One region of the Mesorhizobium huakuii genome, then DNA from elsewhere that is predicted to be linked to it. Evidence: predicted binding sites of a transcription regulator. Region 1 holds the regulator's gene; the other holds the start of a gene.

Region 1 (7,162 bases):
AAACATGTCGGTCGGAATCCGTCACGACGATCTGCGCCGGCGCAACCGCGCCATGGTGATTGCGGCCGTGCGCCGGGCCGGCCGGCCCTCGCGCACCGAGATCGCCGCGACCACCGGCCTCAGCCATTCGACCATATCGGCGATTTCCTCCGATCTGATCGGTGAAGGCATCCTGGCCGAAGGCAAGCCGAGCGAGGCCGGCTCGCTGAAGCGCGGCAGGCCGCAGGTCGGCCTCGGCCTCAACCCGGAGGCCGCGGCCGTCATGACCGTGGTGCTGTCGCTGAATTTCCTGTCCGTCGCCGTCATCGACTATGCCGGCCAGGTGATATCGGAGGAACAGCGCCGGCTGGACACGCTGACCATGTCGCGCGAGGCGCTGATCGGCGAATGCGTCGCCATCGTGCGGCGGCGCCTCGAGGATCCCGATATCGACGTGCGCAGCGTCGCCCGCATCGCACTGGCAATCCAGGGCATCACAGACACCGAGGCCCGGGCGATGCTGTGGTCGCCGATCACGCCACAGACCGACATCGCCTTCGCCGATATACTCGAAGCCGAGTTCGGCATCCCCGCCACCATGGAAAACGACTGCAACATGATGGCGGTGGCGCTGCGCTGGCGCGATCCCGAGCGTTACCGCGACGACTTCATCGCCATCCTGCTTTCGCACGGCATCGGCATGGGGCTGGTGTTGAAGGGCGAGCTGTTCACCGGCACCCATTCCTCGGGCGGCGAGTTCGGCCACATGATCCATCGGCCAGGCGGCGCGCTCTGCCGCTGCGGGCGGCGCGGCTGCGTCGAGGCCTATGCCGGCAACTACGCCATCTGGCGCAATGCCCGGCAGCTCGGTGAGGACACCGAGCCGGTCGCAGATGTCAGCGACGCCCAGATGCGGGCACTGGCCGCGACGGCGCGGGAACGGGACGGGCCCGAGCGCGAAGCCTATCGTAAAGCCGGCGAGGCGCTCGGCTATGGCCTCGGCAGCCTGTTCGCGCTGATCGATCCCGCACCCGTCGCCATGGTCGGCGTCAGCGCCGCCGCCTTCGACCTGATCGAGCCGGCATTGCGCGAGGCGATCGCCCAGACCGCTGGCGGCCAGCACTCGAAATCGATTTCCTTCGACACCGAACCGAACGAACTGCCGCTGATCCGCGAAGGCTGCGCCATGCGCGCACTGACCTTCGTCGACCAGGAGATTTTCGCGCCGGGCGGGCAGGGTAAGTCAGGCGTTGCCGGCAAGAACGTTGCCTGAGTAACGCGCAGGGATATGTTGAGATTCAGGTCAGGCCGAGTCGAGAATGGCGGGTTCCGAGAACCGGAACGGAGCGGACATTTGGGTCCGTGAGTACCGGAAGCGCGGGAAACCGCCATTCGCAGGCCGGCATCACCTGAATATCAGCATATCCCTAATCCTCGCGGATCGCGTAGCCCGCCCCCCGAATGGTCCTGATAACATCGGGCATGCGGCCATTGTTGACCGCCTTGCGCAGCCGGCCGACATGCACGTCCACGGTGCGCTCGTCGATGTAGATCGTCTCGCCCCAGACATTGTCGAGCAACTGGCTGCGCGAGAACACGCGACCGGGATGGCGCATCATGAATTCGAGCAGGCGGAACTCGGTCGGCCCGAGCCGGATCTCGCTCTTCTTGCGATAGACCCGGTGCGATTCGCGGTCGAGCACGATGTCGCCGACCTTGAGCACGCTGGACAGAACTTCCGGCTTGGCGCGGCGCAGCAGCGCCTTGACGCGAGCCATGAATTCCGGCGTCGAGAACGGCTTGACCAGATAGTCGTCGGCGCCGGTCGAAAGGCCGCGCACACGGTCGCTTTCCTCGCCGCGCGCGGTCAGCATGATGATCGGCAGCCGCTCGGTCTCGGGCCGCATCCGCAGGCGCCGGCAGAGTTCGATGCCGGACACCGCCGGCACCATCCAGTCGAGCACCAGAAGGTCGGGCACGTTTTCCTGCAGGCGGATTTCGGCTTCGTCGCCGCGTGTCACCACCTCGACCTGGTAACCCTCCGATTCCAGATTGTAGCGGAGGAGCACGCCAAGCGGCTCCTCATCCTCCACCACCATGATGCGTGGTGCGATCATCGATTGGTTACCCCTGCGCTCAGGCCGCCGGCGCCGACATCGCCGTCTCGTCCTGTTTTGGACGGTTGGCGGGCAGTTGCGTGCCGGTCAGGACATAGTACGCGTTTTCGGCGATGTTGGTCACATGGTCGCCGATGCGTTCGAGATTCTTGGCGCAGAACAGCAGATGCGTGCAAGCCGTGATGTTGCGCGGATCCTCCATCATATAGGTCAGCAGTTCGCGGAAGACGGAGGTGTATTTGACGTCGATGCGCTCGTCGTCGGCGCGCAGCTTCGCCAGCGCGGCGGCATCGCGCGCCGCATACTCTTCGATCACGCCCTGCACCTGGATCAACACCAGCTGCGCCATGGCGTCGATGGAGTGCGAAAGATCGCGCGGCGTGGCGCTGAGCCCGACGGTGCCGACGCGCTTGGCGATGTTCTTGGCAAGATCGCCGATGCGTTCGAGGTCGCCGGCCATGCGGATCGAGCCGACGACATGACGCAGATCGTCGGCCATAGGCTGGCGCTTGGCGATCAGTGTGATGGCGCGGTCGTCGAGCTCGCGCTGGCGCGCATCCATGATGGCGTCGTCGGAGACCACGCGCTGTGCCAGAGCATTGTCGGAATTCAGCAGTGCCTTGGTGGCACCGCCGACCATCGAGCCGGCGAGATCGCCCATGTCGCTGATCAGTCTGCTGATCTGTCCGAGATCCTCGTCGAAGGCTGCGACTGTATGTTCGGCCATGATCCTGGTCCTCGTATGCGTGCGATCAGCCGAAGCGGCCGGTGATGTAGTCTTGCGTGCGCTTCTCGCGAGGCGACGTGAAGATCTTCTCGGTTTTGTCGAACTCGACCAGTTCGCCCAGATACATGAAGGCGGTCTGCTTCGACACGCGCGCCGCCTGCTGCATATTGTGGGTGACGATGACGATCGTGTAGTCGGCTTGCAATTCGTCGATCAGCTCCTCGATCTTGGCGGTCGACAGCGGGTCGAGCGCCGAGGCCGGCTCGTCGAGCAGGATGACTTCCGGCTTCACCGCCACGGTGCGGGCGATGCACAGCCGCTGCTGCTGGCCGCCCGACAGGCTGAGGCCGCTGGCATTGAGCTTGTCCTTGACCTCGGTCCAGAGTGCCGCGCGCTTCAGCGCCTGCTCGACACGGCCGTCCATCTCGGCCTTGCTGATCTTCTCATAGAGCCTGACGCCGAAAGCGATGTTCTCGTAGATCGACATCGGGAACGGCGTCGGCTTCTGGAACACCATGCCGATCTTGGTGCGCAGCAGGTTGAGGTCCTGCGAGCGGTCGAGAACGTTCTGGCCGTCGAGCAGCACCTGGCCCTCGGCGGTCTGCTTGGGATAGAGCTCGTAGATGCGGTTGAAGACGCGCAGCAGCGTCGACTTCCCGCAGCCCGAAGGGCCGATGAAGGCGGTGACGCTGCGTTCGGGCAGCGACAGCGTGATATCCTTCAGGGCCTTCGACTGGCCATAGTAGAAGTTGAGGTTCTTGACCTCGATCTTGGCCTTGGCCACCGCCTCGGCGGCGATCGTCATGTCTGGAGACAACATCTGGCTCATTTGTCCTCTCTGCGTCCGGTCAGGCTGCGCGCAAAGATGCTGAGCGCGAGAACCGTCAATGTGATGATGAGTGCGCCGGTCCAGGCCAGCTGCTGCCATTCCTCGTAAGGGCTGAGAGCGAACTGGAAGATGGTGACAGGCAGGCTGGCCATCGGCGCGTTGAGATTGCTCGACCAGAACTGGTTGTTCAGCGCCGTGAAAAGAAGCGGCGCCGTCTCGCCGGAGATGCGGGCGATGGCCAGCAATATGCCGGTGACGATGCCGGAAAGTGCGGCGCGGTAGGCAACCGAGCGGATCACCACCCAGCGCGGCGCGCCGATCGCGGTGCCGGCTTCGCGCAAGGCGTTTGGCACCAGATTGAGCATGTCTTCAGTGGTGCGCACCACGACCGGGATGACCAGGATGGCAAGTGCGACGGCGCCGGCGATTGCTGAGAAATGCCCCATCGGCCGCACCATCAGCTCATAGACGAACAGGCCGATGATGATCGACGGAGCCGACAAAAGGATGTCGTTGATGAAGCGCACCACGGTGGTGAGCTTCGAGAAGCGGCCGTACTCGGCCATGTAGGTGCCGGCCAACACGCCGATCGGCGTGCCGACGATGATGCCGATGATGGTCATCACGATGCTGCCGTAGATGGCGTTGAGCAGGCCGCCGGCATCGCCGGGCGGTGGCGTCATTTCCGTGAAGACCGACAGTGAGAGGCCGGACAGGCCCTTGTAGAGCAGGGCGCCAAGGATCAGCGCCAGCCAGGCAAGGCCGATGCCGGCGGCAACGACGCACAGCGTCATCATCACGCCATTCTTGCGCTTGCGGCTCTGGTGAAGCGATGCGGCTGTCGACATCGGTCAGGCTCCGGTGCGGGCGTCAATGCGCATCAGCATGTAGCGGGCGATGGCAAGGATCAGGAAGGTGATGACGAACAGGATCAGGCCGAGCGCCACCAGCGAGGAGGTGTAGAGATCGCCGACCGCTTCGGTGAATTCGTTGGCGATGGTCGCCGAGATGGTCGTTGCCGGCGCAAACAGCGACGTCGAGATGCGGTGCGCGTTGCCGATGACGAAGGTCACCGCCATCGTTTCGCCGAGCGCACGGCCGAGAGCGAGCATGACGCCGCCCATGATGCCGATGCGCGTGTAAGGAATGACGACCCGGCGCGTGACTTCCCAGGTCGTGCAGCCGATGCCATAGGCCGATTCCTTGAGCACCGATGGCACCGTATCAAAGACGTCCTTGGTGATCGAGGTGATGAAAGGCAGGATCATGATGGCCAGGATCATCGCCGAGGTCAGCAGGCCGATGCCGTAAGGGGGACCGGCGAACAGGCCGTTGAGGCCCGGAACGCCGTGAAACACGTTGATGATGAAAGGCTGCACCGTCGTCTGCAGGAACGGCGCCAGCACGAACAGGCCCCAGATGCCGTAGATGATCGAAGGGATGCCGGCCAGCAATTCCACCGCCATGCCGATCGGGCGACGAAGCGGACGCGGGCAAAGCTCGGTGAGGAAGATGGCGATGCCGATGCCGAGCGGCACGGCGATCAGGATGGCGATGGCCGAGGTGATGATGGTGCCGTAGATCGGCGCCAGGGCACCGAACTTCTCCGTCACCGGGTTCCAGCTTTCGCTGGTCAGGAAGGAGAAGCCGAAGGTCGACAGAGCTTGCCAGGAACCGGCTACCAGCGAGATCGCAACGCCACCGAGCAGGACCAGCACCAATATGGCGGCGGCGCGGGTCATTCCATGGAAGATCGAATCGGTCAGCGCGAACCGTCGAACGGTGGCGTCGCGCGAACCTCTAACGGCTGGCAAGGCTTCCTGGACAGCGCTCATGTCAAGCTCGGCTCTTTCAAGTTGATGAGAAAAGGAGCGCCGCAGGCGCGACGCTCCTTCAGACGATATTACTCGCCGGCGTAGACGGGCTTGCCGCCGGCCTGGATGTCGGCCTTCCACGAAGCCTTGATCAGGTCGACGACGCTGTCGGGGATCGACACGTAGTCGAGCGCCTTGGCGGTTTCCTTGCCGTCCTTGTAGGCCCAGGCGAAGAACTTGAGCGCTTCGCCGGTGGCAGCGGCATCATCCGGAGCCTTGTGGATCAGCACCCAGGTGGAGGCAGCGATCGGCCAGGTGGTGTCGCCAGGCTCGTTGGTGATGATGACGTTGAAGTTCTTGGCGGTCTTGAAGTCGGCATTCGAAGCGGCAGCGCCGAAGGATTCGAGCGACGGCTCGACGACCTTGCCGGCTGCATTCAGCATCTTGGAGTAGGACAGGTTGTTCTGCTTGGCATAGGCGTATTCGACGTAGCCGATGCCGCCGTCCGTCTGCTTGACGGTGTTGGCAACGCCTTCGCTGCCCTTGGCGCCGACGCCCGTCGGCCATTCGACGGCGGTGTCCGAACCAACCTTGTCCTTCCAGTCGGGCGAGAGCTTCACCAGATAGTTGGTGAAGTTGAAGGTGGTGCCCGAGCCGTCCGAACGGTGGACCACGGCGATCGCGGTCGACGGCAGCTTGAGGCTGGGGTTCAGCGCCTTGATCGCGGCGTCGTCCCAGGTGGTGATGGCGCCGAGATAGATCTGCGCGATCGTCTTGCCGTCGAGGACGAGTTCGCCCGGCTTGACGCCAGTGAGGTTGACGATCGGCACGATGCCGCCCATCACCATCGGGAACTGCACGAGGCCGTTCTTTTCCAGATCGGCATCGGACATCGGCTTGTCGGTGGCGCCGAAGGTCACGGTCTTGGCGATGACCTGCTTGATGCCGCCGCCGGAGCCGATCGACTGGTAGTTGAGGCCGACGCCGGTATCCTTCTTGTAGGTATCAGCCCACTTGGCGAACACCGGATAGATGAAGGTCGAGCCGGCGCCGGAAAGGTCAGCTGCGATGGCTGCGGAAAGGGTGAAAGTAGACGCTGTAGCCATTGCAATCGCAACGGCCGCCGAGCGGATGAAATGTCTCATGTGGCCTGCTCCTGTTCGGAAGATGGTCTCTCGGCGCCATTCAAAACCGGCGCCCGCTGAGGCCAATAGACTTCGATTATTACAGTCGCATGACAGTTTCATGTCAGCCCGGTAACGCGTCGCTGGCACTCGAAAAGACGGTGACGGCAGATGGTCGTGGCCAGGTCCAGGTTTGCCCCCGAAATCAGGGGCTTGAGCCATCCGCCGGCTGCGGCCACCGCCGGATTCGGCGGGGCTTTCCCAGGTGAAGAAAATCCGGACGGGAGTGCGTTGCTCAAAGCCAGAGCGTGTCGTGGCCGGGCCATCGCCAAAAACAGGTCCGTTGGGGTAGGTTGACGCTGTCTCTTTCCGGCGGTCGCTGCTCCCGCCCGTAACTGCAAAAGGCGGAATTCGATTTTGCTATTGTTCCGACTCGGCGCCGCCTTTGGTATGGTGCGATCGCACCATAGGCATTGCACGTAGGGGTAGCAGCAAATCCGCGATTGATTCCCTCGGCTTGCCTCTTCAGATCCTTGGAACCGGGCGACGCGCGCTGCTATCCCGCGCTGCGC
Region 2 (7,162 bases), 910 kb from region 1:
GTGAGAAGTGGTCCGCAACGCGGACGGAAAGCCAATTGCTTGGCTTTCCGAACGACGAACGCCCGGAGCGATAGCGAAGGGCCGGTATGCCCGAAGGGCGGATGAGGGGCGGCGCCAGCGGTGGTGTCTTAAACTCGACGGTCGTACTTACCCCTCACCCTGCTGCGCTCGCGTTGCTCGCTCCGCTGTCCCTCTCCCCGTAAACGGGGCGAGGGAAAAGCTGCCTCAATGCCCCTCAAACCCGATCAGCGTCCTGACCGGCACGCCAAGCGCCTCAAGCTTGGCCCGCCCGCCGAGATCCGGCAGGTCGATGACGAAGCAGGCGGCCAAAATATCGGCGCCGATCTGGCGCAGCAGCTTGACCGCCGCTTCCGCCGTGCCGCCGGTGGCGATCAGGTCGTCGACGAGGATCACCTTCTCACCAGGGGCAACGCCGTCCTTGTGCATCTCCATTTCGTCCAGCCCGTATTCCAGGCTGTAGGCGACGCGCACCGTCTCATAGGGCAGCTTGCCCTTCTTGCGGATCGGCACGAAGCCGGCCGACAGCTGGTGGGCGACGGCGCCGCCGAGGATGAAGCCCCGCGCCTCGATGCCGGCGATCTTGTCGACCTTCTGCCCGGCATAGGGATGCACCAGCTCGTCGATGGCACGGCGGAAAGCGCGCGCATTGCCGAGCAGCGTGGTGATGTCGCGAAACAGGATGCCGGGCTTGGGATAGTCCGGAATGGTGCGGATCGCGGCCAGCAGCGTGTCTTCGAGCGAGGATTTCATAAGGCGGCTCCGGATGATCCAGCTGGCAAGTGCGAACGGCGCAGGGACCAAACCCGACGCGACCGACAACGGCTAGCGCGATGTGACGCCCGAGACAAGCGCATCCGGCAAAGGATTGGCCTCGCTCGCTCTGTCCCATGCCTGCGCGACGATCTTCCACTGCCCTTCGCTCTTCACCAGCAACAGCATTTCCATGGACCGGCTGGTCTCGGCACTGTTCTCGATCATCTCGGCCGCGACAGCCGCGATCGCAATGTTGCCGAAGACGCGAATATCGGCCCCAAGCACGGTCTCCTGGAGCGATCGCAGCGACGTGCGTGACAGGCCGCGCATCCGCTCGACGAAATCGACAACACCGATGCGTCTTGCCGGGCGGGCCGCCGGATAGAGGCTGGCGCCATCCAGGAAATCGGCGGCGAAATCATCCCACCCTGGGGCGATACTCTCATCCCAGCTAAGGCTGGCAAACTGCCGGTCGATGACGGCCCGTATCACATCCTCGTCCGTACCCATTCCGTTCGCCATGATCCGCTCCTTCCGTTCGGCTCCCTGCACCGGAGATTGGCATGCGGCACTTGTCCGATCGAATTGCAGCCCATCAGCTTCATAACCCGCACGATCTCGATCCGCATCTGTTGAGCGCCGCGCTATGCCAAAGGACGGGTTGCCGAACGCTCGCATAGGGGTAAAAAGGGGCGCCTGAAGCGCCCCTTCCGGTCGAGCCATGGTCGCTACATGACCCATCTTATGCGAAAAATACTGACCGTCATCATGGCAACCTCGCTCCTGAGCTGGGCGCCGGCAGCCGTCTCAGCTGCCGAGCGGGCCAGTTGGACAATCGTGCTACGTCCGGCAGATTTCGTGGTCGGCGACGCGCTTGGACAATTGCATACGCGTCGACAATGGATGACTGGATTCGACGAACGGTCCGGCGCGTTCGAGATTGCTCTGCGCAGGAAGGCAATCGCGATTTCGGCGCCGCGCTGTCGGATGGACTATCTGATTTTGACGATCCCCGTTTATTACCCTGAAAATCCGAAGCAGGCATCCGTCCGCGAGCGTCGCGCAGTCTATGATGCTCTCGTCGCACTGCAGACGAAGGGCAAAGGCAGCGCAACTGTTGGCGTTGAAGCGCCTGAGCCTCTCGCTCGCCTGGGAAAACGAGGTATCGAGCTTCTTGCCTGCAATCTGTACTTTGCCTTTCCAATATCGGTGCAAGTGTCGACGCAGTGAGCTGGTGCCGGCTTCAGTCTCCTGGAGGCCTCTGCGCGAGAACGAAGACCAACCGACGTCCCGGCTGGCGCGCGCAGAGAGCAGCGCGTCGCGTGAATCCGCTTCGACGCGACGCGCTTTAGGACTTACATGCCGAGGCCGGAACGAAGCTCGGCCTTGGCCACTTCATATTCGGCCTTGAAGTCGTCCCGGTTGAGCAGGATAGCAGCAATGACGCTGCCGGAAATCTTGCCCATCTCGACGTCGGACGCATAGTGGATACCGCCAACCTCACGGTTGTGAGCGTATTCGGCCGCGCGGGCCATGATCTCGGCACGCTTCTCCGGAACCATATCGGCCAGAATGATGCCCATCATGGTGCCGACGGTGGCGTGACCGGACGGCCATGAGCCGGAGCTCGACAGCTTGACCGCCGGCTTGACGAGATCGCTGAGCTGGTGCGGACGCGGGCGCTTCCAGACATCCTTTGCCGGATCGACGACGGCGCCTTCGGTCTCGACCACGCGATCGAAAAAGGCGCTGAACTTCGGCAGCTTCTCCTTGGTGAAATTCGGCCCCATCACATTGGCGAAGCGCCAGACATTCTCCTCCGCATCGGCAACCGCACTGGCCACCATCTCGGGCGTGCGGGTCACCTGCAGTGTCAGCACCTCGCCGAGTTCGGCCTTGGTCTGCGCCGAATCGTTGGCCGGCGGCGGCGGCAGGATCATCGTCAGGTCGATGTCCTTGTTGGTGACGAAGGGTTTTGCGTCTTCCGCCTGTGCGGCCGAGCCGATGACCAGAAGCAGCAGACCAGCCGCCAGCGATGCGTATTTCTTCATGGGTGCGATCCTTTGTTCTGAATGACGCAGGATCGCTATGGGCGATGACGGCCATGTGACATCACCGCCTCCGGAAATACAAAAGGGCGCCTCAAGGCGCCCTTTTGTGATCGTATTGGCTTCAGAACGGCTCAAGGCCTCTAGAGATTCAGGTCAGGCCGAGTCGAAAACGATGGTTTCCGAGAACCGGAGCGGAGCGTACTTAAAGTACGTGAGCACCGGAAGCGCAGGAAGCCATTGTTTGCAGACCGGCCTCACCTGAATATCGGCAGGCCCTAGTGCGCCACGCCTTCCCACACCTTGCGCTTGACCAGATAGACCAGCGCACCGAACACCAGGAGGAAAAACAGCACGTTGATGCCGGTATGCTTGCGGGCTTCCATGTGCGGCTCGGCCGCCCACATCAGGAAGGCAGCCACGTCGCGGGAATACTGGTCGACCGTCTGCGGTGCACCGTCATCATAGGTCACCTGGCCGTCGGAGAGCGGCTTGGGCATTTTCAGCGACACGCCGGACATGAAGTACGGGTTGTAGTGCGTACCCTCGGGGATGACCATGCCGGCCGGCGGCGTCTGGTCGTAGCCGGTCAGCAGCGAATGGATGTAGTCGGGACCGCCGGCATCATACTGGGTGAAGATGTCGAAGACGAATTGCGGAAAGCCGCGCTCGACACCGCGCGCCTTGGCCAGCAGCGACATGTCGGGCGGTGCCGCACCGCCATTGGCGGCCGCGGCGGCCTCTACATTGGCGAACGGCGCCGGGAAATAGTCCGACGGCTTGCCGGGACGGTCGAACATCTCGCCGGCATCATTGGGGCCGTCATGGATGGTGTAGGTGGCTGCCAAAGACTTGATCTGCGCATCCGAATAGCCAAGGCCCGTTGGGCCTTCCAGCGTGCGGAACGCCACCAAATTCATCGAATGGCAGGCCGAGCAGACTTCCTTGTAGACCTTCAGGCCGCGCTGCAGCTGGCCCTTGTCATAGGTACCGATCGGACCGGTGAAGCTCCAGCTCATTTCCTTCGGCTCGTTGATCGGGAAATGCGTGGGTGCTGCCGCGTTGTGCGCCTCTTCGGCCGCGAAGGCGGCGGTGCCGGCGGCCACAAGGCCGATCAGCGCCAGCGAGGTGAGAATCTTTTTCATGCCAAATCCCCTTAGATTCTCTACCGCTCAGCCCTTGGTCTCTGGCGCGGCCGTGGCGCCCGCCGGATGCCCGCTGCCACCCTTGTTCTTTTCGAGCACCGCCTCGGTGATCGAGTTCGGCAGCCTGCGCGGCGTCTCGATCAGGCCAAGCACCGGCAGTACGATCAGGAAGAAGGCAAAGTAGAACAGCGTCGCCGCTTGAGCGTAGCCAACGTAGTTGCCCGTGAACTCACCTATCAGGAGGGTCAACAGACCGCCGCCTTCCGCCGGCTGCGAGCCCAGCCAGCCGAGCAGGATGGCATCGGCCACGAACAGCCAGAAGAACAGCTTGTACCAGGGCCGGTAGACCGCCGAGCGCACCTTGGAGGTGTCGAGCCACGGCACCAGGAACAGCATGACGATGGCGCCGAACATGCACAGCACGCCGCCGAGCTTGGAATTGATCGGCCCGATGTTGAAGGTGATGGCCCGCAGGATCGCGTAGAACGGCAGGAAGTACCACTCCGGCACGATGTGGGCCGGCGTCTTCAGCGGGTTGGCGACGATGTAATTGTCGGGATGGCCGAGATAGTTCGGCAGGAAGAAGATGAAATAGGCGAAGATGAACAGGAACACGATCATGCCGAACGCGTCCTTGATGGTCGCGTAAGGGGTAAAGGCGACGGTGTCGGTCTTCGACTTGACCTCGATGCCGGTCGGGTTCGACTGGCCGACGACATGCAGCGCCCACACGTGCAGCACGACGACGCCGGCAATCATGAACGGCAAGAGATAGTGCAGCGCGAAGAAGCGGTTCAGCGTCGGGTCGTCGACGGAGAAGCCGCCGAGCAGCAGCTGCTGGATCCAGTTGCCGACCAGCGGAATGGCACTGAAGAAGCCGGTGATGACGGTGGCGCCCCAGAAGCTCATCTGCCCCCATGGCAGCACGTAGCCCATGAAGCCGGTCGCCATCATCAGGAGGTAGATGATGCAGCCGAGGATCCAGAGCAGCTCGCGCGGCGCCTTGTAGGAACCGTAATAGAGGCCACGGAAGATGTGGAGATAGACGGCGATGAAGAAGAACGAGGCGCCGTTGGCATGCATGTAGCGCAACAGCCAGCCGGAATTGACGTCGCGCATGATCTTCTCGACCGAACCGAAGGCGAGATTGGTGTCGGACGTGTAGTGCATGGCCAGCACGATGCCGGTCAGGATCTGCGAAACCAGCATGATCGCCAGGATGCCGCCGAAGGTCCACATGTAGTTGAGGTTGCGCGGCACCGGATAGGCGATGAAGCTGTCATAGACCATCCTGGGCAGCGGCATGCGGGCGTCGAACCAGCGTTCGATACCGGTTTTGGGCGTGTAGGTCGAGTGTCCCTCGCTCATCGAAATATCCCCCTGCCTCAACCGATAAGGATCTTGGTATCGGAAATGAATTTGAATACCGGCACAGCCATGTTCTCGGGCGCCGGGCCTTTGCGGATGCGGCCGGCGGTGTCGTATTGCGAACCATGGCACGGGCAGAACCAGCCGCCGAAATCGCCTTCCTGGCCGAGCGGAATGCAGCCGAGGTGCGTGCAGACCTGAACCATCACCATCCAGGCTTCCTTGCCGGGCGTGGTGCGGTTGGCGTCGGTCGCCGGCGCGTCGGCCGGCAGATTGGCGTTGCGGGCGATCGGATCCTTCAGGTCGGAAAGGTTGACGGCCTCGCCGTCCTTCATTTCCTTTTCGGTGCGGTTGCGCACCACAACCGGCTTGCCGCGCCACTTGACGATCAGCGACATGCCCGGCGTCAGCGAGGCGACATCGACTTCAACCGAGGCGAGCGCCAGCGTCGAGGCATCGGGACGCATCTGGTCGATGAACGGCCAGGCGACGGCACCGGCGCCGACCACGGCGGCCATGCCCGTGGCGACATAAAGAAAATCTCGACGATTGGGATCGTGGATGTCGGTTGCGCTCACGGGTGCCTGATCCTTTCGCCTCTTCCGCGCCGGTGGCCGAGCCTTGTTCCCCGCTCAATCACGCCAACCCGACAGCGCATGGCGAACAGGCTAGCGAATTCCTCCGGCATTTGGACTTCGGTTTATGCGTGAAGCCCGTTTTTGTCCAGACGGGTCAAGGCACAAGGGCAGATTGTCGCGGGGACAAAATCCCCTATTGCCCGGCGGGACGGCGAACGGCCGCAAAAGGCGGCTAAACAGCCGGGAAATATCAGCAAAATCCAAGGCCCTGGCTTGCCTCGACAGAGGGCGCCGGTGTGATCTATCTTCCCAGGCATGGCACACGTCATAGACCGTGAGGAATGGGCTGTTCGCTCCGACCATTGGAAGGGCGAACTGCAATGCGGCGCCTACGGTTCCAACTCCTGCCTGATCTTCAACTACCTGCCTGATGAAGGCGGCGGCCCGCGGCTGCACGCCCACCCTTACGCCGAGATCTTCATCATCCGCCAGGGCACCGGCCTGTTCACCGTCGGCGACAAGGAAATCGAGGCTTCCGCCGGCCAGATTGTCATCGTGCCGCCCCATACGCCGCACAAATTCACCAATCTCGGTCCGGGTCCGCTGGAAACGACCGACATCCACGAGAACGGCACGTTCATCACAAAGTGGCTGGAGTGACCCCTATTTGGCGCCAAGCCTGACCAGCACAGCCCTGGGTATGTCATACTCGCGGATGACGCCATCGTGTTTGCGCAAGCCACACAACTCGCGCTGGATGAAATAGCCGTGCACCGCCTCGGCGGCCGCCTTGAGAAGCTTGGGGCGCAACTGCTCGTCGCCATTGGCGCGCAACCTGGCCAGCGTTTCCTCGACGCGCTGGCCGGCGCGGCCGAGGGCCGCCGCCTTCTCGGCCAGGATTTCATGGCCAAGCGCGTCGAAGGCTGCTTCAGCGGCCGGAGAGCCGGCGAGATGAGCTGGCGGACGCAAGGACATTTCAGCCCCCTTTTTCGAACGACATGCGATGGGTGACGAATTCTTCACCCAACACCGGCTGAAAGCCAAGCCTTTCATAGAAACCGAAAGCTTCTGGTGGCGCGCGAGTGTTCAACACGGTGAAATAGCAGCGTGCCCGATCGATGACGGTCTCGACCAGCATGCGGCCAAGGCCGGCGCGGCGGTAAGGTGCGCTGACGAACAGGTGCCGGACCCGCCCCTGGTCCCTGCCCTCGACATAAGGATCGATGTTCAACCCGCACACGCCGGCGAG

What was found. The regulator PhoB, encoded in region 1, activates phosphate uptake and scavenging genes when phosphate is short. The targets are predictions, from matches to a motif close to TGTCATNNANCTGTCAT.
Region 2: HB778_RS06615 (acid phosphatase) is a predicted target of PhoB. The motif match lies at 2,870-2,886, and genes of this name have one in related genera.

Annotation. Positions count from the first base shown of each region.
Region 1 is NZ_CP050296.1:2,229,190-2,236,351, forward strand. It holds gene HB778_RS10890 (ROK family protein) at 5-1,252, shown strand; gene phoB (phosphate regulon transcriptional regulator PhoB) at 1,407-2,096, opposite strand; gene phoU (phosphate signaling complex protein PhoU) at 2,116-2,823, opposite strand; gene pstB (phosphate ABC transporter ATP-binding protein PstB) at 2,849-3,652, opposite strand; gene pstA (phosphate ABC transporter permease PstA) at 3,649-4,500, opposite strand; gene pstC (phosphate ABC transporter permease subunit PstC) at 4,504-5,487, opposite strand; gene pstS (phosphate ABC transporter substrate-binding protein PstS) at 5,556-6,611, opposite strand; gene HB778_RS10925 (PAS domain-containing protein) at 7,147-7,162, opposite strand, start outside.
Region 2 is NZ_CP050296.1:1,315,014-1,322,175, forward strand. It holds gene HB778_RS06600 (adenine phosphoribosyltransferase) at 226-771, opposite strand; gene HB778_RS06605 (nuclear transport factor 2 family protein) at 844-1,296, opposite strand; gene HB778_RS06610 (hypothetical protein) at 1,507-2,004, shown strand; gene HB778_RS06615 (acid phosphatase) at 2,130-2,825, opposite strand; gene HB778_RS06620 (cytochrome c1) at 3,101-3,967, opposite strand; gene HB778_RS06625 (cytochrome b) at 3,995-5,335, opposite strand; gene petA (ubiquinol-cytochrome c reductase iron-sulfur subunit) at 5,353-5,853, opposite strand; gene HB778_RS06635 (cupin domain-containing protein) at 6,229-6,573, shown strand; gene HB778_RS06640 (DUF6665 family protein) at 6,577-6,888, opposite strand; gene HB778_RS06645 (GNAT family N-acetyltransferase) at 6,890-7,162, opposite strand, start outside.